DNA from 3 places in the Streptomyces sp. NPDC001315 genome. Region 1 is predicted to be linked to each of the others. Evidence: riboswitches for the same ligand, from Rfam matches in the RefSeq annotation. Region 1 holds a riboswitch; each other region holds the start of a gene.
The links. A riboswitch is a leader RNA that binds a small molecule or an ion and turns the genes downstream of it on or off. The one in region 1 is predicted to bind thiamine pyrophosphate.
Positions count from the first base shown of each region.

Region 2: linked by a shared signal. The riboswitch ahead of ACFY16_RS28335 (thiamine ABC transporter substrate binding subunit) and the one ahead of ACFY16_RS42260 (purine-cytosine permease family protein) in region 1 are both predicted to bind thiamine pyrophosphate.
Region 3: linked by a shared signal. The riboswitch ahead of thiC (phosphomethylpyrimidine synthase ThiC) and the one ahead of ACFY16_RS42260 (purine-cytosine permease family protein) in region 1 are both predicted to bind thiamine pyrophosphate.

Region 1 covers NZ_JBIAWZ010000040.1:12,583-19,451, forward strand. Annotated here, with positions in the region: gene thiE (thiamine phosphate synthase) at 1-201, opposite strand, end outside; gene thiM (hydroxyethylthiazole kinase) at 198-1,010, opposite strand; gene ACFY16_RS42260 (purine-cytosine permease family protein) at 1,051-2,442, opposite strand; TPP riboswitch at 2,435-2,530, opposite strand; partial or broken gene ACFY16_RS42265 (carbohydrate-binding module family 20 domain-containing protein) at 2,642-3,076, opposite strand; gene ACFY16_RS42270 (amidohydrolase family protein) at 3,201-4,013, shown strand; gene ACFY16_RS42275 (hypothetical protein) at 4,096-4,299, opposite strand; gene ACFY16_RS42280 (DUF1259 domain-containing protein) at 4,677-5,675, shown strand; gene ACFY16_RS42285 (IS701 family transposase) at 6,252-6,869, shown strand, end outside.
Region 2 covers NZ_JBIAWZ010000012.1:110,742-117,610, reverse strand. Annotated here, with positions in the region: gene rlmN (23S rRNA (adenine(2503)-C(2))-methyltransferase RlmN) at 1-1,083, shown strand, start outside; TPP riboswitch at 1,108-1,215, shown strand; gene ACFY16_RS28335 (thiamine ABC transporter substrate binding subunit) at 1,303-2,391, shown strand; gene ACFY16_RS28330 (ABC transporter permease) at 2,367-4,040, shown strand; gene ACFY16_RS28325 (ABC transporter ATP-binding protein) at 4,040-5,059, shown strand; gene ACFY16_RS28320 (maleylpyruvate isomerase family mycothiol-dependent enzyme) at 5,085-5,885, shown strand; gene ACFY16_RS28315 (LAETG motif-containing sortase-dependent surface protein) at 5,947-6,630, opposite strand; gene ACFY16_RS28310 (LOG family protein) at 6,790-6,869, opposite strand, start outside.
Region 3 covers NZ_JBIAWZ010000003.1:156,071-162,939, forward strand. Annotated here, with positions in the region: gene ACFY16_RS11165 (metallophosphoesterase family protein) at 1-1,012, shown strand, start outside; gene ACFY16_RS11170 (hypothetical protein) at 1,194-2,066, shown strand; gene ACFY16_RS11175 (LysR family transcriptional regulator) at 2,371-3,261, opposite strand; gene ACFY16_RS11180 (VOC family protein) at 3,396-3,878, shown strand; gene thiC (phosphomethylpyrimidine synthase ThiC) at 3,959-5,761, opposite strand; TPP riboswitch at 5,754-5,930, opposite strand; gene ACFY16_RS11190 (YibE/F family protein) at 6,002-6,869, shown strand, end outside.

The DNA.
Region 1 (6,869 bases):
GGCTGCGACCTCCAGGACGGTACGCAGGAACGCGCTGCCGTCGGCGTGCTTCTCCCGGATCTGCACGGCGGTGACGCCGCCCGCGACCGCCGCGCTCACGGTCTCGGCGACGCTGCGCCCGGCCGCCACGCACTGGGCGGCGTCGGTGACCAGGTATACGGACAGGTCGACAGGCCCCGCCGAGGAGTTGCCGATACTCACGAGAGGTCCTTGCGGGCCGCCAGTTCGCCCGGGGTGAGGGCGGCCAGCGCGTCGAGGAAGGCGACGGCGAAGCCGCCGGGTCCTGCCGCGTGCGCGGCGGCCCGCTCAGCGGCCGCGTTGTAGGCGGCGACGCCCGCCGTGGTCGTGGCCAGGCGGTCCCCGTCCACGGCGGCGAACGCGGCGAGGACGGCGCCGAGGGCGCAGCCGCCGCCGGTCACCCGGGTCAGCAGCGCGTCGCCGCCGGTGACCCGTACGCGCCGGGTGCCGTCGGTGACCAGGTCGACGGGGCCCGACACGGCGACGACGCCGCCGGTGGCCCGGGCCAGCACGTCGGCAGCTCCGGCGGCGGCCTCCACACCGTGCGCCGCGTCGACTCCGCGTCCGCCCGCGCCGTCCCCGGCCAGGGCCAGGATCTCGGAGGCGTTGCCCCGGACGACGGCGGGACGCAGGGCGAGCAGGCGCCGGGCCAGCGCGGTCCGTACGGGCAGCGCCCCGACGGCGACCGGGTCGAGGACCCACGGGGTACCGGACGCACCCGCTGCCTCGGCCGCCTCCACCATGGCCGTGCGCTGTTCGGCGTGCGGGGTGCCCAGGTTGACGAGGACACCGGAGGCCACCGGGGCGAACGCCCCGGCCTCCTCGGGGATGTCGACCATGGCGGGCGCGGCGCCCAGGGCGAGAAGCACGTTGGCGGTGAAGTTCGTGACGACCGAGTTGGTCAGGCACTGCACGAGCGGGGCGGACTCCCGTACGCGGTCCAGGGCGTACCCGGTGTAGGCGGGGGTGAGCGGTTCGAGGGTGTGCGGCACGGGACGGCTCCAAGACGGAAGAGGGGCGGAATGTACGGGCTCAGCCGCGGACCGGTCGGCGGCGCAGCCGCACCGGGCCGTAGACGAGCGCCGCGGCCAGGAAGGCGACGTAGTAGGCGAGGTCGGCGCCGTGCAGTGCGGCGGCGAGAGGGCCGACGTACAGACCGGTGTCCATGAACGGGACGGCGGCGGCGAACGACAGCGCGAACGCGGACACGGCCGGCCAGGCGGGCCGTGGCGGCTCCGCGGCCAGGTCGACGGGGCGGCCGGAGCGCTCACGGCGGCGCGCGAGCCAGTCCACGACGACGATCGCGACGAAGCCGGGGATCCAGTAGCCGACGAACAGCAGCACGTTCTGGAAGCGGGTCGCGGTGTCCGCGGCGTGCATCCACAGCACCAGCGGAAACCCGGCGAGGGCGGCCAGCGCGGCGGCGAGGGGGCGGGGGATGCGGACACCGACGGTCTGCAGCGCGAGCGAGCCGCTGTAGTCGTTCATGGCGTTGCTGCACAGCGCGGCGAGCGCGACGGCCAACAGGCCGAGGGCGCCGGGCGCCCCGCCGCCGAGCAGGGTGTCGACGCCGTGTGCGGTCTGGTCGGTGAAGACGGCGGCGCCCCACAGCCCGAGCGTCTGCACGGCCGTGAACGAGACGACGACCCCGAGCAGCGTGCACCAGAACATCCGCACCGGCGACGTCTCGCGCGGCAGGTAGCGGCTGAAGTCACTGGCGTACGGCGCCCAGGACAGCGCGAGGCTCAACGCGATCGTGCCGGTCAGGACAAATACGCCGGCCCGGTCGGCGCCGTGGACGCTGCCGTGCGCGAGGCCGCCCGCTCCGGTGTCGGCCAGGCGCCAGGCCAGCGCGGCGAAGGCCAGGGCCAGCACCGCGGTCATCGTCTTCTGAAGGCGGTGGATCGCCTCGTAGCCGAGGACGCCGAGTGCGCCCTGGGCAGCCATCATGACCAGAACGCCGAGCCAGAACGGCCAGCCGCACAGCCGGGCGAGCGCGTCCCCGCCGAACAGGCCGATGAGCGCGTCCCACGCGATGGACGACAGCCACTGGAGCACGCCCGGCAGTACCACAGCCCGGCCGAACGCGAGGCGGGCGAGTGGCAGTTGGCCGGCTCCGGTCCTGCTTCCCCAGGTGCCGAGGTACGCGGTGGGTATCGCCCCGATCACCGTGCCGAGGACGACGGCGGCCAGCGCGGTCGCGAAGTCAAGGCCGAGCGCGACGCCGACGGTGCCGGTGAAGACTCCGGTCATGGTCAGGTTCGGCGCGAACCACACGGTGAACAGGCGTCCCGGACCGCCATACCGATGGCTCTCCGGGACCGGCGCGATCCCCCGCGCCTCGATCCGCCAGTCCCCCGGCGCACTCGGCATCCGCCCGTCGAAGGCGGCCACAGGGCCGGAAGAAGCATGGGGCAGCGTCATCGAACGACATCCCTCCGCCAGTGCTAACTGGTTCAGGTTCAACGGGTGTGATCTCAGCCCCTCGGTGGGGGCACCCCGTGTCGGGCAGTTCCGCGTACGAGGGTAACGCGCGCGCGGCAGCCGGTCGTACCGGGGCCCGGCGTCCCCGGGGAGGCGGGGGACGCCGGGCTGCGGGTCGTACGAGGGACTGGCGGGCAGCTCAGCTGCGCCAGGTGTCGTTCAGGGTGACAAGGCCTGAGGAGGGGACGGTCGCGGTGCGGTTGGCGCCGCTCTCCCAGGTGACGTTGCCGTCGGCGTCCTTGAGGATGTACTTGTACTCGAAGGAGGTGCCGGCGGGCAGGGACACGTCGAGCTTCCAGACCGGGTACGCGGCGGGGTCCAGTTTCAGGGCGTTCCCGGTGTTCCAGTTGCCCAACTGGTCCTTGTTCCCGGTGACATAGATGTTCTCGCCCCACACGGTGGTGGCGTTGACGTTGAAGGAGGCACCGGTGGCGGGGTCCGGTTCGGTCGTGCCGCTCCCGCAGGTCTTGGCACCCACGTGCAGGGCGACCGCGGTGTTGGCGCCGAGGGTCGCGGTGAACTGTCCGGAGGAGTTCACGGTGACGCCCTTGCCGGACTGCACGTCGCAGTAGTTGCGGGACACAGGGCTTGCCGGGGCACGGATGACCCCCTAGGGTCGCGTAAGCAAGCGCTTAGACAGACGTTCCGGGCCTCGCCCTGGCGCTCCCGCAAGGAACCGGAAGGAAGAGGTGGCACGCGTGCCCGTCATCGACGCCTGGCTGCAGCACCCGACGGTGCGCCACTCCAACCACGAGATGTTCGACTCCCTACGCCGGTGGACCGGCCGCGGTCTGCTCGACGAACCCCTCCCGGTGGAGACGACGGTCGCCGCCCTCAAGGCCGCCGACGTGGAGATCGGCCTGTCCGCCGCCTGGTACGGCCCGCAGGGGCCGCTGATCAGCAACGATGAGGTCGCCGACTTCGTGGCCCGGTCGGACGGCCGGCTGCGCGGAGTGGCGGGCGCCGATCTGCGCCGCCCTGTGGAAGCCGTGCGCGAACTGCGGCGGGCCGTGGAGGAACTGGGGTTCGTGGCGCTGCGGATGGTGCCGTGGCTGTGGGAGCTGCCGCCCACCGACCGGCTGTACTACCCGCTCTACACGGCCTGCGTGGAACTCGGCATCCCGTTCTGCACCCAGGTGGGGCACACCGGCCCGCTGCGCCCGTCGGAGACCGGCCGACCCATCCTCTACATCGACCAGGTGGCCCTCGACTTCCCCGAACTGACCATCGTCTGCGGGCACATCGGCTACCCGTGGACCATGGAGATGATCGCGGTCGCCGACAAGCACACCAACGTCTACATCGACACCAGCGCCTACACCGCCCGCCGCTACCCCACCGAACTCGTCGCCTACCTACGCGGCCGCGGCCGCCACAAGGTCCTCTTCGGCACCAACTACCCCATGATCACCCCAGCTCAGGCCCTTGAGCACCTGGACGCACTCGAACTCGACGACGAAGCCCGGGAGTTGTTCCTGATCGGGAACGCGCGGCGCGTCTTCTCCCTGTAGGTCATCCCACTCAGCGACTTGTGCAACATCACCGGACCAGTCGTCCATGACCGGGAACTACCCGGCGAACCTGATCACCGAACTACAACTGAAGCGTTAGGCAGTGCTCCACGATCGTCCAGCACATCTCGGCTGATGGAAGTGCTTTGCCCTCCAGGTAACTCTCGACCCGGAAGGTCAGCTTGCCGAAGACGCGCCACAGTTCGTCGTCAAGACCGGTCGCGCTGACCAGCCGCTTCAGTTCGTCCCTGACCCGGTGCTGTTCAGGCGGGGCGGCGATGGCCACGCGAGGGGCTCTCGGTGTGAACTCCCGGGCCTTGTCCATATCTGTGACCAGCTTCAGGTACCGGTCCCTCCAGTGGATCGCGGCCCGCCGTCCTTCGTGGTTCCGGGGAAGCCTCTCGACCCACTCCCAGGCGGACTCTACGTAGATCTGCTCAGACAGATCCTCCTCCGCCGGGTTACCGGCCCACCAGCGAAGCAGCGTCCCTACGGTCTCCCCCGAAGCTACGGCGGGAGGCGATCATGGGGGACTTCGCGGCTCAGGTGGAGGAGCTGTACATGCGGTAGGAGGCCCCTGTAGCCCACCTGGCCGCACGTGGCGGTGCAGATCACCGGTCCGAGCGTCCTCGCGTGCTTCCATCGCGCCAGGAGGCATACGACATGGCTGACGACCTACAGCAGGACACCCACTCCAATCTCGCAGCGTCCCGGCGCCGTGTGCTGGCCGCGGCCGCTCTGGCTCCCTTGCTCACCGGGGCCCCGGCCGCCGCCCACGCCCTGTCCGCCGGACCGAGGAACCGTGCGCTGGTCAAGCCGGTGATGACCAAGCTGGCGGACTGGGCGGACGTGGGCAACGCCCTCGGTGGACCCGGCGACATAAGGCGGTTCATGTACCACACGGGCCTGCTGCGCCGGGACCTCATGGTGTTCTCCCGAGGCATCCGGATCCGCCCAGCGCTCGCCTTGGGCACGCACATGTCCTTCGTCCGGTACGCCGACGGCAGCACGCTGCTGATGGGCGACGCCGTGGTCACCGAGCACGAACTGCAGCGCTTCATCGACGCCCTGCAGGAGCACGGGATCCAGCAGACCGCCATCCACAAGCACCTGCTTGCCCACAAGCCGGAAGTCTGGTGGATCCATCTGCACGCCCACGGCCACGACCCGGTCGCCGTCGCCCGTGGTCTGCGTGCCGCGCTCGACTGCACCGCCACCCCGCCCGCCGAGCCGTCGGCCCCCTCGCTGCCCGTCGACCTGGACACCGCCGCCATGGACGCCGCGATGGGCGTCAAGGGCTCCGCCGAGGACGAGATCTACAAATACACCTTCGTCCGCCGCGAGACCGTCAACGACGGCCACGTGATCCTGCCCCCGGGGCTGGGCTCCACCACCGCGCTCATCTTCCAGCCGCTCGGTAACGGCCGGGCCGCGATCAGCGGCGACCTCGTGATGATCGCGGAGGAGGTCCAGCCCGTCCTCGTGGCGCTGCGGCGCGGCGGAGTCGAACTCGTCGAGGTGCACCACCACAACCTGACCGACGAACCGCGCCTGTTCTTCGTCCACATCTGGGCCGTCGGCGACGCCGTGCAGCTCGCCAAGAGGCTTCGCCACGCCGTGGATGCCACCAATGTCGTACCTATGCCCGGAGGATCCGGCTGATGACCGGTGAGAGCCAGACGATCACCTGCCCGTTCGACTTCAGCACAGCCTGGATTTCGACCCCGCGGCGGCCGACGGGAAGGTTCCCCGTCGACCGCCGCAGTGGATGACCACCGTGGTCACAAGCCGATGCCCTCGGTCGCGTTGTCTTGCCACTTTTCGCCCTCGTCGGCCGCCGGAAGGGCAAGCGGCCGGAGAAACTCCGCACCCAGGGCGGCTGGTCCAAGAACTCCCCCGTCTTCTGGGAGTACGTGGCTGTGGTGACGAGTCCATGCCCCAGCGCGTCGGCCTCGGAAGCCACGACGCTGTCGCTCATCCAGATGCGGCAGCATCGCCGCGAACTTCGTATCGAGCACCGCCAGGACTTCATCCGGAATCATCACAACAGCCCAACTACCACACCAAACCGAGACGTTGACTCGAACCCCGCAGTAGTTACCGGTAGTTCGTTAAATCCGGTGTTGGTGCGGGTTGACGGCAGGTCGGGTTGGTCGTAGGCCGGTGGGAAGGAGTCAATTGCCTTGTTGGGGGCTGAAGATGACCGCTCGCCGTCCGTGTCCGCCTGCGCCGGGGCCGTTGGAGGAGTACGCGGCCCGGTTCGACGACCTCTTCTTCAGCCTGGCGCAGCGGCGGGGTTTTCGCGAGTACCTGACCGGGCTGCTGGCGCCACGGGAGCGGAACAAGACGATCACCTGCCTGGCAGGGGCGGAGCCGGTGGCGGGTGCGGGGATGCCAGGGGTGCAGCGGCTGCAGTTCTTCCTGTCCGAGTCCCCTTGGGAGGTCGAGCAGGTCAACGACCGGCGGCTTGAACTGCTGCGCGAGCAGCGGGCGACGGCTCCGCACGACGGCGGGGTCATCGTGATCGACGACTCCGGGGATCGCAAGGACGGCACAGCCACCGCGCATGTCGGCAGGCAGTGGCTGGGCCGGTTGGGCAAGACGGACAACGGCATCGTCACGGTGACCACGGTGTGGACCGACGGCCGCGTCTACTACCCGCTGCACACGACTCCCTACACCCCCGCCCACCACTTCACCCGCGGCCGCTCCGACCCGGCCTTCCGCACCAAACCGCAGCTGGCCGCAGCCCTCGCGGCCCGAGGGAAGGAGGCCGGCTTCAGCTGCCGGGCGGTCGTCGCCGACTGCGCCTACTCCGTCAGCGACGACTGGTACCTCGCACTACGCGAGGCCGGC
Region 2 (6,869 bases), on a different contig from region 1:
TTCGTCGCCCCGCGCGGAGCCAAGAAGCCGCCGCGGCATCTCGCCGACATCACGCCCGCGGAGCGCAAGGACGCCGTGGCCGAGATCGGTGAGAAGCCGTTTCGTGCCAAGCAGCTCTCGCAGCACTACTTCGCGCGGTACGCGCACGACCCGGCGGAGTGGACCGACATTCCCGCCGGCTCACGAGGCAGGCTGCAGGAGGCGCTGCTTCCCGAGCTGATGACGGTCGTACGGCATCTGTCGACCGACGAGGGCACCACGCGCAAGACGCTGTGGCGGCTGTTCGACGGGACGCTCGTCGAGTCGGTGCTCATGCGGTACCCGGACCGGGTGACCATGTGCATCAGCTCGCAGGCCGGCTGCGGTATGAACTGCCCGTTCTGCGCCACCGGGCAGGCCGGGCTGGACCGGAACCTGTCCACCGCGGAGATCGTGCACCAGATCGTGGACGGGATGCGGGCCCTCAGGGACGGTGAGGTGCCCGGCGGTCCGGCGCGGCTGTCCAACATCGTCTTCATGGGCATGGGCGAGCCTCTCGCCAACTACAAGCGGGTCGTGGGGGCCGTCCGGGCGCTCACCGACCCCGCGCCGGACGGGCTCGGCCTGTCGCAGCGCGGCATCACCGTGTCGACGGTCGGACTCGTGCCCGCCATCCACCGGTTCGCCGACGAGGGCTTCAAGTGCCGCCTGGCGATCTCGCTGCACGCACCCGACGACGAACTGCGCGACACCCTCGTCCCCGTGAACACACGGTGGAAGGTGCGCGAGGTCCTCGACGCCGGGTTCGAGTACGTCGAGAAGTCCGGCCGCCGGCTGTCCATCGAGTATGCGCTGATCCGGGACATCAACGACCAGGCCTGGCGCGGCGACCGGCTCGGACGGCTCCTCAAGGGCAAGCCCGTGCACGTCAACCTCATCCCGCTGAACCCGACGCCGGGCTCGAAGTGGACCGCCTCCCGGCCCGAGGACGAGAAGGCGTTCGTCGAGGCCATCGCGGCGCACGGGGTGCCCGTCACCATCCGGGACACCCGTGGGCAGGAGATCGACGGGGCGTGCGGTCAGCTGGCCGCCACCGAGCGGTAGTCTGACCCGCGTAGGTACATCTTCATATTCCGACAGGGGAGCGCCACAGCGCTGAGAGTGCGGCAACCGGGCCGCAGACCCTCTGAACCTCGCCCAGGTCATTCTGGGTAGGAAGTTCGGTCATCACTCAAGCTGTTCGCCCTGCCCGGGAACCGGCGGATCCGTCCGACGGCCCCGGGCAGGGCCGCGTCTCTTCCTGGTCACCTCCAGGAGGAATCAGTGCACAGAAAGACGTACGTGGCCGCGGCGATCGGGCTCGGCCTGGTCACGCTGTCCGCCTGCGGGTCGTCCGCCGACACGGGCTCGGGGAACGGGGGGTCGGGGAACTCCAAGACCGTCACCCTCGTCAGCCACGACTCGTGGGCCGTCTCCAAGAGCGTGCTCGCGGACTTCGAGAAGCAGTCCGGGTACAAGGTCAAGGTCCTCGAGGACGGGGACGCGGGGCAGGCCGTGAACAAGGCCATCCTCACCAAGGACAACCCGCAGGGCGACGTCTTCTTCGGCGTGGACAACACGCTGCTGTCCCGGGCCCTCGACAACGGGCTGTTCCAGTCGTACGAGGCCAAGGGCCTGGACCAGGTCGGGACCGAGTACCAGCTCGACCAGGGCAAGCACCGGGTCACGCCGATCGACTACGGCGACATCTGCGTCAACTACGACAAGGCCTGGTTCAGCGCGCACAAGCTGACCCCGCCGGCCTCCCTGGACGACCTGACGAAGCCCGCTTACAAGAACCTCCTCGTCACCGAGAACGCCTCCACCTCCTCGCCCGGCCTCGGCTTCCTGCTGGGCACGGCCGCGAAGTACGGCGATGGGGGCTGGCCGGGCTACTGGAAGAAGCTCAAGGCCAACGGCGTGAAGGTGGTCGACGGCTGGGAGCAGGCCTACAACGAGGAGTTCTCCGGTTCCGCCGGCGGCAAGAAGGCCAAGGGCGACCGGCCGCTCGTCGTGTCGTACGCCTCCTCGCCGCCCGTCGAGGTGATCTACGCCGACCCGAAGCCCACGACCGCGCCCACCGGTGTCGCGGACGGCACCTGCTTCCGGCAGATCGAGTTCGCGGGGCTGCTGAGCAACGCCAAGAACACCGAGGGCGGCAAGGCGCTCATCGACTTCCTGGTCTCCAAGGAGTTCCAGGAGGACATGCCGTTGAACATGTTCGTCTACCCCGTGGTCGAGGGAGCAAAGGTGCCCGCCGAGTTCACGGCGTACGGGCCCGCGGCCAAGGACCCGGAGACGATGGCCCCCGACACGATCGCCGCCAACCGTGACCAGTGGGTCAAGTCGTGGACCTCGCTCGTACTGAAGTAGCCCCCCGCAAGGGCCGGAAGGGGAACGCGGCGCGGCTCGGGCTCATGGCCCTGCCCGTCGCGTTCTTCGGCGTGTTCTTCGCCTACCCCGTCGCGGCGATCGTCGCCCGCGGTCTGAAGGTCGACGGGGTCTGGCAGTTCGGGCGGATCGGGGAGGTGCTCGCGCAGTCCGACATCCGGCACGTCCTGTGGTTCACCAGTTGGCAGGCGCTCGCCTCCACCGCGCTCACCCTGCTCGTCGCGCTCCCGGGCGCGTACGTCTTCGCCCGTTTCGACTTCCCGGGCAAGCAGATCCTGCGGGCGGTGGTGACCGTCCCGTTCGTGCTGCCGACGGTCGTCGTCGGTACGGCGTTCCTGGCACTGGTCGGGCGCGGCGGACTGCTCGACGAACTGTGGGGCGTACGGCTGGACACGACGGTGTGGGCGATCCTGCTCGCGCACGTCTTCTTCAACTACGCGGTCGTCGTACGGACGGTCGGCGGCCTCTGGGCGCAGCTGGACCCGCGGCAGGAGGAGGCGGCGCGGATGCTCGGCGCCTCCCGGTTCACGGCCTGGCGCACGGTCACCCTGCCGGCGCTCGGGCCCGCCGTGGCCGCCGCCGCGCTCATGGTCTTCCTCTTCACCTTCACCTCGTTCGGTGTGGTGCAGATCCTGGGCGGACCGACCTTCTCGACCCTCGAAGTGGAGATCTACCGGCAGACCTCCGAGATCTTCGACCTGGCCACGGCCGCCGTGCTCACGATCGTCCAGTTCGTGGCGGTGGGCGCGATCCTCGCCGTGCACGCCTGGACCGTACGGCGACGGGAGACCGCCCTGCGGCTGGTGGACGCGTCCGGGACGGCGCGGCGGCCGCGCGGGGCCGGGCAGTGGGCGCTGCTGGCCGGTGTCCTCGGCACCGTCGTGGTCCTGATCCTGCTGCCGCTCGCCGTGCTGGTGCAACGGTCGCTGGACGCGCCCGGCTTCGGCTACTACCGGGCGCTGACGTCGTCCGACGGGGGCGCGTTCCTGGTGCCGCCGATCGAGGCCGTCGGCAACTCACTGACGTACGCCGTCGCCGCCACCGTCATCGCCGTGCTGATCGGAGGTCTCGCCGCCGCGGCCCTCACCCGGCGCGACGCCGGGCGGCTCGTGCGGGGCTTCGACGCGCTGCTGATGCTGCCGCTCGGGGTCTCCGCGGTGACGGTCGGCTTCGGGTTCCTGATCGCGCTCGACGAGCCGCCGCTCGATCTGCGCAGCTCCTGGATCCTCGTACCGCTGGCGCAGGCGCTGGTGGGCGTGCCCTTCGTCGTACGGACCATACTGCCCGTGCTGCGGGCCGTGGACGAGCGGCTGCGGGAGGCGGCGGCCGTGCTGGGGGCGTCGCCGTGGCGGGCGTGGCGCGAGGTCGATCTGCCGCTGGTGCGGCGGGCGCTGCTGATCGCGGCCGGGTTCGCCTTCGCGGTGTCGCTGGGGGAGTTCGGGGCGACCGTGTTCCTCGCGCGGCCCGACAACCCGACGCTGCCGGTCGCCGTGGCGAAACTGCTCGGGCGGGCCGGTGAACTCAACTACGGCCAGGCGATGGCCCTTTCGACGATTCTGATGGTGGTGTGCGCCGGGGCCCTGTTGGTACTGGAGGGGCTTCGGGGTGCGGATCGGACGGGGGAGTTCTGATGTTGCTGAGTCTTGCGAGTGCGACCGTGCGGTTCGGTGGGCGGGCCGTGCTCGACGCCGTCGATCTGGACGTCGCCGAGCACGAGGTCGTGTGTGTGCTCGGGCCCAGCGGGAGCGGCAAGTCGACGCTGCTGCGGGTGGTGGCCGGGCTCCAGCCCCTGCACGGTGGGCGGGTGTCGCTGGCCGGACGCGACCAGGTGGGGGTGCCCGCGCACAAGCGGGGGGTCGGGCTGATGTTCCAGGACCATCAGCTGTTCCCGCAGCGGGACGTGGGCGGCAATGTGGCGTTCGGGCTGCGCATGCACGGTGCGTCGCGTGGTGAACGGGACGGCCGGGTGGGGGAGTTGCTCGACCTGGTCGGGCTGCCGGGGGCCGCGCGCCGGGCCGTCGCCGCCCTGTCCGGCGGTGAGCAGCAGCGGGTGGCGCTCGCCCGGGCGCTGGCGCCCCGGCCGCGGCTGCTGATGCTGGACGAGCCGCTGGGCCAGCTCGACCGGTCGCTGCGGGAGCGGCTGGTGGTCGAACTGCGGGAGCTGTTCGGCCGGTTGGGCACCACCGTGCTGGCGGTCACCCATGACCAGGGTGAGGCCTTCGCGCTCGCCGACCGGGTCGTGGTGATGCGGGACGGGCGGATCGCCCAGTCCGGCACGCCTCTTGAGGTGTGGCAGCGGCCGGCGGACGCGTTCGTGGCGCGGTTCCTCGGTTTCGACAACGTGGTGGAGGCGACGGTCTCCGGGGAGGCCGCGGACACGCCCTGGGGCAAGCTCCCGGTGGGCGGGGGCGCACCGCAGGGGACGCGCACGCTGCTCGTCCGCCCGGCCGGCGTACGGCTGGTGCCGGCGGACGAGGGGCTGCGCTGCACGGTGACCGCGCGCACCTTCAAGGGCACCCATGTCGCCGTGCACCTCCAGCCGGGGGACGCGCCGCGGCTGGAGGCGGCATGCGCGCTGCGGGAGGCGCCGGAGGTCGGGGACGCGGTCGGAGTGGAGTTCGACGCGGCGGAAATCGTCATGCTCGACTGACCGGGGCGCCACTACGGTGTGACGTATGACGCTTCTCGCACATGACCGCTACTGTGATCAGATCGCCCACCAGGTAGGTCAGTTGAGAGCGGTGGTGACCTCCGGCGCGGACCTCTCCGCGACCGTGCCGACCTGCCCGGACTGGACGCTGGAGCAGCTCGTACGGCATATGGGTGGCGCCCTGCGCTGGGTGGAGCTGATGGTGCGCACGCGCGCGCAGGAGGAGATCCCGGAGGAGAAGGTGCCGGGCCACGAGGGACCGGACGCCGAGGGCGACCCCGCTTCCCTGGACACCTGGCTCGCGGAGACCGGCGACATGATCGTCGACACGCTCCGGGAGGCCGGGCCGGACGCGACGGTGTGGGCGTGGGCCGGGGTCCTCAACGCCGGCTTCTGGGCCCGCCGGATGGCCCATGAGATCACCGTGCACCGAGCGGACGCGACGCTCGCCGCCGGACTGCCCTACGAGGTCGCGCCCGACGTGGCCGCCGACGCGATCGACGAGTGGCTGGGGATCATCGAGTTCGTGCAGCGCACGGCGCCGGAACGGGTGGCGGACGATCTGCGCGGGCCCGGCGTCCGGAGTATCCATCTGCACGCGACGGACACCGCGCCCGAGCTGAACGCCGAGTGGATTGTCGAGCTCACCGATGAGGGAGTCGGCTGGCGGCGCGGCCACGAGAAGGCGACGGCCGCCCTGCGCGGTCCGCTCACCGAGGTGCTGCTCGCCTTCTACCGTCGGGTGCCGCTGGACAGTCCGGGGCTGGAGGTGCTCGGCGAGCGGGAGCTGCTGGAGTTCTGGCTGGAGCGGTCGTCGTTCGGCTGACATGCGTGTGGCCCGCCCCGGTGCGGGGCGGGCCACACGCGCGTACGCGGTGGGCGGCGGGTCAGCGGTTGCTGCTCGCGCCGCGACGGCGCATGCCGAAGAACACGGCACCGCCACCGACGACGACCAGGGCCGCCGCGATGCCGGCGATCAGGCCGGTGTTGGAGTTCGCACCGGTCTCGGCGAGGTTGGAGTCACCGGCCGCGGGGGACGGCGCGTTGCTCGCGGTCTCGGCGGGCGCGGTGGTGGTCTCCGACGCCGACGGGGTCGGCGTCTGGGTCTCGGCCGGGGCCGAGGGGGTCTGCGACGCGGGCGGGGTGGCCGGCGCCGGCGGGGTGTCCTCGGTCTTGCAGGCCGTGGACGGTGTGGTCAGGTTCGGCGAGATGTCGGCGTCGACCTTCTTGCCGGCCGTGACGTGGACGCGGTAGACGGCGTTCGGCGCCCAGTCCTCGTCGAAGGTGATGGTGACGCCTTCGCGCGAGCCCTGGACCTCCTGCTCGCCGATCTTCTTCGCGTCGGCGCCGTTGTTCTCGAGGAACACCGAGACGACTGCCGAGGTGCCGGAGGCGTCCACGTCGGTGACGGTGATGACGCCCTTGGTGCCGTCGCACTTGGCTTCGGCGGAGAACTCACTGATGTTGCAGGCGAGCGCGTTGCCCGCGACGCCGAGCGCGAGCGCGGCCGAGGCGGAGGCAACACCGAGGATGCGCACGGAACGACGTGCGGTGCGGCGAGTTATGGACACGTTTGCCCTTCACGGGATGCACAACTGCGGGGGGTTGAAGGGGAGATGAGGCAACCCCGAGGCGAGTCTCACCACCCCCAGGAGACTCACAGGTTTATAAGTGCTCTGTAAGTAGTGTCAATGCATATGCGCTTCAAGGGCACTTGCTTTGCCTGTCCATTACCCGCCGAGACGTTTCAACGCCTCCGGAGCCTGCTCGATCCGGTCAACCAGGGCGATTCGGGACTCCATCGACCGCT
Region 3 (6,869 bases), on a different contig from region 1:
CGCGTACGTCCATGAGACCGGTCCGTACGCCCACAACGCTCACCCCGGCGAGTCCGCCACCCCCGTCGAGGATCCGGTGGAGCTCCCCGAGGGGTACACACCCACCCAGCGCGACCTGCCCGTCATCAACCGGGGTGACACCCTTCAGGTGGCCGTCGAGCCGGCGGCGGCGGTCCCGCAGCCCGCAGTCGGCCCGGGCCCGCTGTACGTCGTCGGCGACGTGCACGGCTATCTCGACGAGCTGGTGGCCGCCCTCCAGGCACAGGGCCTGATCGACTCGGCGGGCCAGTGGTGTGCGGGCACCGCTCGGCTGTGGTTCCTCGGCGACTTCACCGACCGCGGGCCGGACGGCATCGGCGTCATCGACCTCGTGATGCGACTGTCCGCAGAGGCCGCCGCGGCCGGCGGCTACTGCAAGGCCCTCATGGGCAACCACGAACTGCTGCTGCTCGGCGCCAAGCGGTTCGGCGACACCCCCGTCAACTCCGGTGCGGGCACCGCCACCTTCCAGGCGGCCTGGCTGCTCAACGGCGGCCAGAAGACCGACATGGACCGCCTCCAGGACCACCACCTGCAGTGGATGGCCCGCCTCGACGCCGTCGAGGCGGTCGACGGCCACCTGCTCGTCCACTCGGACACCACCGCCTATCTCGACTACGGCGACTCGATCGAGGCGGTCAACGACACCATCCGCGAGACCCTCACGCGCAACGACCCGGACGAGGTCTGGGACCTGTTCCGCAAGTTCACCAAGCGCTTCTCCTTCCGCGACGAGGGCGGCGCCGACGCCGTGCGCTCCCTGCTCGATACGTACGGCGGCACCCGCATCGTTCACGGCCACAGCCCGATTCCCTACCTGCTGGGCGAGGTCGGCTCCGAGGACGACGAGGACGACACCGGTCCCGTGGTCGACGGCCCGCACGTCTACGCCGAAGGCCTGGCCATCGCGATGGACGGCGGCGTGACCATGGCTGGAAAGCTGCTGGTCCAGCAACTGCCGCTGACTGCCTGAACGTTCACCGGACATATGTCCGACCGTAGGCGTCCGCGCAGGCCGGCACCCAATTCTGGAAACCCCCTGTCACCCTGAGCCGTAGCCGCTCTACTATCGGCTTATCCGTAGCAGGCTCCCCTCCGTTTCTGCCCGACGGCTCGTCGCCATGCGAGCCTCAAGCCCTACGGAGCATCGGGGGATGCACATGAACAGCGTTCCGCAGCACCTGCTGAGCGAGGACCGCCAGGAGTACGAGCGGATCCTCGGTGAGGTGCTGCGCTCCGCACCAAACCGCCCGGAACTGGCCGCTGTCGGACAGCGGCTCAACTCCGAACAGCTGCGCACCATGGCGCTGAACGCCACCGTACTCATCACGGCGGCGGCGGCGACCGAGTACCAGCATTACGTGAAGGTCCGCGAGGAACTGCGCCAGCCGGCGCCGTCCACCCCATCGTCGTCCGTGCCCGAATCCGGCTCCGCGGAGCCGGGCGCGAGTGCACTGGGGCTCGCCGCCACCATGGGGGAGGTCGCCGAGACCGCCGGGGCGGGCGCCGTCGCGGTCGTCGCGGTCCTGGCCCCCGTCCTCGCCGGAACCGCCGCGGCGATCTTCCTGCTCGTGGGCTATCTGCTGAAGATGCTCGACCCCGAGCCGGCATTCGCCCAGACCATGATCACCGCCGGATGGGTGTTCGGCGCCATGACGGCGGCCGCGATCCTTGTCGCCACCGTAGGGCTGCTGCTCACCGCGCTGCGCAACCGGCCCTCGCTCGATACCGGACCACAAGCCGAGCTGAACGAGGAAGTGGCCCGGGCCAGGGAAGCCTGGCGCGAGGCCCTGCTGGAACGGGGCATTCTGCCGTTCCTGCGGGAGGCACTCGCCCAGCCCGGCACGACAGCCGCCGGGCGGCGTACGCCCCCGCCGACGCCGACGGGTCGCATGCCGCGCCTCGGCTACGACCGTCCGGGCTTCACCAGCCCCGACGACGGTCCGGGCGCAGGCCCGCGCCCGAGCTACTCGAGCCCGGACTTCACCAGCCCGGACTTCGGCGGACCGGAGCACCAGCCGGATTAGTCCCTCGGCTTGCGCCCCCGCAGGGAAGGCGCAGGCCGGGCAACCGGCCTCCACACCAACGACGGACCCAAGCAGGGGTGGCTGACAGAACATCCGGTTCCGCCTGTCCCGCACCCCACCGCGGGCGGTCCGAGCCTCCGCGCCGGCCCGCGGCGACGGTGCTCAAGCCAGACCACGCGAGCCGGACGGCCCCGGGAGTCACAGCACCCGGGACCGCCACCGCCGTCAGTCCGCGATCGGCAGGTACACCGAGGCACGTCATTGCTCGGCCGATCGCCACCGTCGCCTGCCGAGTGGTGCACGCTCATGCCGACGGCGGCTTCAGCTTCTCGGCGACGTCCGTCGCGGCCCGTACGAACTCGCGGACGCGCTCTGTCGTGTTCCCCTCCAGCCAAACCGGCCCCCGTTCGATCTGCTGTGCGTCATGAATGGGCACATAGGAAACGTCAGGCCGAGGGTAGTAACGGCGGGCATGTTCTCCGACCGGAAGGACGCCCCTGCCCATCGCAACCAGCGTGAGCATCTCGGAGAACGACTCTCCAGCCGGCCCCTTCGGGACCAGCCTGCCCGACGGGGTGTGGTCCGGTGTGCGATCCCGCTTGAACGCCGCTGAGGTCACCTCCGGGTACTGCACCACGGGGTGTTCCGCGAGCACCTCTAGCGACACCGACTCCTCGCCGGCGAGCGGATGCCCGGCGGCAACGGCGAGTACCCGCTTCTCCGACAGCAGTACTGGCCCACGGGCCATTCCGTCGAACGGGTACGAGGCGATGAGAACGTCGACCGAGCCGTCGAGGAGGCTCGCACGGGAGTTGGACAGCTGAACCTCTCTTACAGCGACCCTGCAGTCGGGGTGTCGTTCGCTGAACAGAGCGACCGCTTTGAGGAGTGCAGGTGCCGTCAGCTCACCGAGGAAGGCGACCCGTAGTTCTCCCGTGACACCACGGCTGGCATCGGCGGCTCTTCGGACCGCGGCCGCCATCCCGGCGACCAGCGGCACCAGGTCGTCGGCCAGCTGCCGCCCTGTCGCGGTGAGTCGAACGGTTCTACTGGTCCGCTCGAACAGCATGCCGCCGATCCGCCGCTCGAGCTTCTTGATCACCTGGCTGACCCGCCCGGTTGTGACGTGCAAGCGCTCGGCGGCACGGCCGAAGTGCAGCTCCTCGGCGAGCGTCAGGAAGATCTCGATCTCCACCCGCTCCAGCATGATCCCCCCGGCGTTTAATCAAGCTCAACGATCGTATTCCGATCCTGTCTTGATGGCGGATTTCCCCCAGCGGATCGTAAGAGGCGTCCGCCTGCACGCCACCCTTCCAAGGAAGGCCCCCTATGAACGCCTCGGACATCACCACCTATCCGGCCGGGCTCGACGACGAGCCGCGGGAAGCCGGCGAGCATCTGCGCACCGTCATCGACGCCGCCCTGCCGAAGGTGAAGGCCTTCGACCATCTGGTCCTCAACGTCGGAGATGTCGAGCGGTCCCTGGGCTTCTACACCGGGCTCCTCGGGCTGGATCCGGTGCGTGTGGCCGAGTGGCGGGCCGGCAAGATCCCGTTCCCCTCGGTGCGGATCACCCCTGAGACCATCATCGACCTGGTCAGCCGCCCTCGGGGAGAGTCCAACGTCGACCACATCTGTCTCACCGTGGAACCGCTGGACTGGGACGAATTCATCAAGTCGGGAGCCTTCACCGTCCTCGAAGGCCCGGTTCAGCGCTTCGGCGCACGCGGCACCGCCACGTCGGTCTATGTCCGGGACCCGGACGGCAACACCGTGGAACTCCGCTGGTACCCGCAGGACGCCACAGCCTGACCGCGCTCGGGCTCCCGGTCCGGGTAGGCAACGCCCGGACCAGGAGCCGCGGAACGAACTCAATCGGCCGCCGGGCCGCGTCAGTCCGCCATGGGCAGGTACACCCTGTTACCGCTCGCCGCGAACTCCTTCGACTTCTGGAGCATCCCCTCAGCGATCTCCTCGGGAGACGCCCCCTCTGTCGCAGCACCACCGAACCGCTCTGCGATGCTTTGGCTGATCTTCATCGAGCAGAACTTCGGCCCGCACATCGAGCAGAAATGGGCCGTCTTGGCGGGTTCTGCCGGCAGGGTCTCGTCGTGGAACTCCCGTGCCGTGTCAGGGTCGAGGGCGAGGTTGAACTGGTCCTCCCAGCGGAACTCGAAGCGGGCGTCGGACAGCGCGTCGTCCCATTCCTGCGCACCTGGGTGCCCCTTGGCGAGGTCGGCTGCGTGGGCGGCGATCTTGTAGGTGATGACGCCGGTCTTGACGTCGTCACGGTTGGGCAGGCCCAAGTGTTCCTTGGGCGTGACGTAGCAGAGCATCGCCGTGCCCCACCAGGCGATCATCGCGGCACCGATGCCGGAGGTGATGTGGTCGTACGCCGGCGCGACGTCCGTCGTCAGCGGGCCGAGCGTATAGAACGGAGCTTCATCGCAGATCTCCTGCTGAAGGTCGATGTTCTCCTTGATCTTGTGCATCGGGACGTGGCCCGGGCCCTCGATCATCGTCTGAACATGGAAACGCTTCGCGATCCGGTTGAGTTCCCCGAGCGTCCGCAACTCCGCGAACTGAGCCTCGTCGTTGGCATCCGCGATCGATCCCGGCCTGAGGCCGTCGCCGAGCGAGTACGTGACGTCGTAGGCAGCGAGGATCTCGCACAATTCCTCGAAGTTCTCGTACAGGAACGACTCCTTGTGGTGCGCGAGGCACCAGGCCGCCATGATCGAGCCGCCGCGCGAGACGATGCCGGTCTTGCGGTTGGCCGTCAGCGGCACGTACGGCAGCCGGACGCCCGCGTGGACGGTCATGTAGTCCACGCCCTGCTCAGCCTGTTCGACGACCGTGTCCTTGTAGATCTCCCAGGTCAGCTCCTCGGCCTTGCCGTCGACCTTCTCCAGAGCCTGGTAGAGCGGCACCGTGCCGATGGGGACAGGGGAATTGCGCAGCACCCACTCGCGAGTGGTGTGGATGTTACGGCCGGTGGACAGGTCCATGACCGTGTCGGCGCCCCAACGGGTCGCCCAGGTCATCTTCTCGACCTCCTCCTCGATGGAGGAGGTCACCGCGGAGTTGCCGATGTTGGCGTTGACCTTCACCAGGAACCGCTTGCCGATGATCATCGGCTCGATCTCCGGATGGTTGACGTTCGCGGGCAGCACGGCCCGACCGGCAGCGATCTCCTCACGGACCACTTCCGGCGCCACGTTCTCCCGGATGGCCACGAACTCCATCTCGGGCGTGATCTCGCCGCGGCGTGCGTAGGCGAGCTGGGTGACGGCTCGGCCGTCGCGACTGCGGCGGGGCAGTCGCGGTCGCCCGGGGAAGACAGCGTCGAGGTTACGCAGACCGCCGCGCGGCGAGGTGTGCTTGATTCCGTCGTCCTCGGGGCGCACGGGACGGCCCGCGTACTCCTCGGTGTCGCCGCGGGCGGTGATCCAGTTCTCCCGCACCGGCGGCAGACCCCTGCGGACATCAGTGCCGAGCAGTGGATCGGTGTACGGGCCCGACGTGTCGTACAGCGTGACCGACTGCCCGTTGGTGAGGTGCACCTGGCGGACCGGCACCCGCAGATCGGGGCGTGAGCCCTCGACATACGCCTTGTGCCAGCCCAGCGACTTCCCGGCCTCGTGGGGCTGTTCGCCCTGAACGGAGGCAGGCGTGCGTGCGTCCTTGTTGGTCATGAGACCTACTCCCTACGCCGGCATTACCCGGTAACAGGTTCGGCGGTCGACGCAGCGGTTTCCGTCGGCAACGTTTCATGTGAAACAGCACTCGTTCCACGTGAAACATTGCGAAGACGGACGTCAGCGCCCTCTCAGCCCGGTGCTCCGAGCTCCCGCGTGTGCAAAGGTGCCTCCACGCTAGCGTCATTTGTGGCGCGGTGAACAGTGGGCCTCTGCCGCTCTTGCGATGATCGGTCGGTGACCACGACACACGAGCCCCCGTACCCACCGCCCGAGCCTCCTCCCGGACCGGGCGCCCGCCACGGCAGCGGACACGCCAACGGCCCTGGACACGGCGGTGGTTCTGGCGACGGGCACAACCACGGACATGGGCACGGGCTGGGGAACGGGCACCGGCAGGGACCGGGTCCCGGCGGTCACGGTCCGGGCTCACATGGCGAGCACAGACCGGGCTCAGGGGGCGGGCACGGTTCTGGATCCGGTGGCGAGCACGGTCATTCACACAGTCACGGCCCAGCCGCCCCCGTATCCAAGCACCTGCGCAAGGTCATCGCGGCGATCCTCGTACCCTTCGCGGCGGCGGTGGTGGTGGGACTCGTGGTGCTGTGGCCCGGTGGTACCCCGGCGCACGAACGCACCGGGGTCGGGTTCGACCGGCAGACCCAGCAGGCCACGGTCACCAAGGTGGAGAGCGTGAGCTGCGCGTCGGTGAACGCCTCGGGGGGCACTCCGACCGGCGATACCTCGACCGCCGAGGGCTCATCCGCCCAACAGGAGGCGAACGGCACCTGCAAGAAGGCGACGATCCAGGTCGACACCGGCTCGGACAAGGGCCGTACGTTTACCGAGATCGTCCAGCCGGACCAGACACGGCAGTTGCACCAGGGCGAGAAGGTCGTGGTCGCCTACGAGCCCTCCGCACCGAAGGACCTGCAGTACTCGGTCACCGACGTCAACCGTCGGATCCCGATGACGGTGCTCGCGGGCATCTTCGCGCTCGCCGTCGTGGTTGTCGGTCGGTTGCGGGGCGTCATGGCGCTGGTCGCGCTGACCATCAGCTTCCTGATCCTGAACTTCTTCATCCTGCCCGCCATCCTGCAGGGCT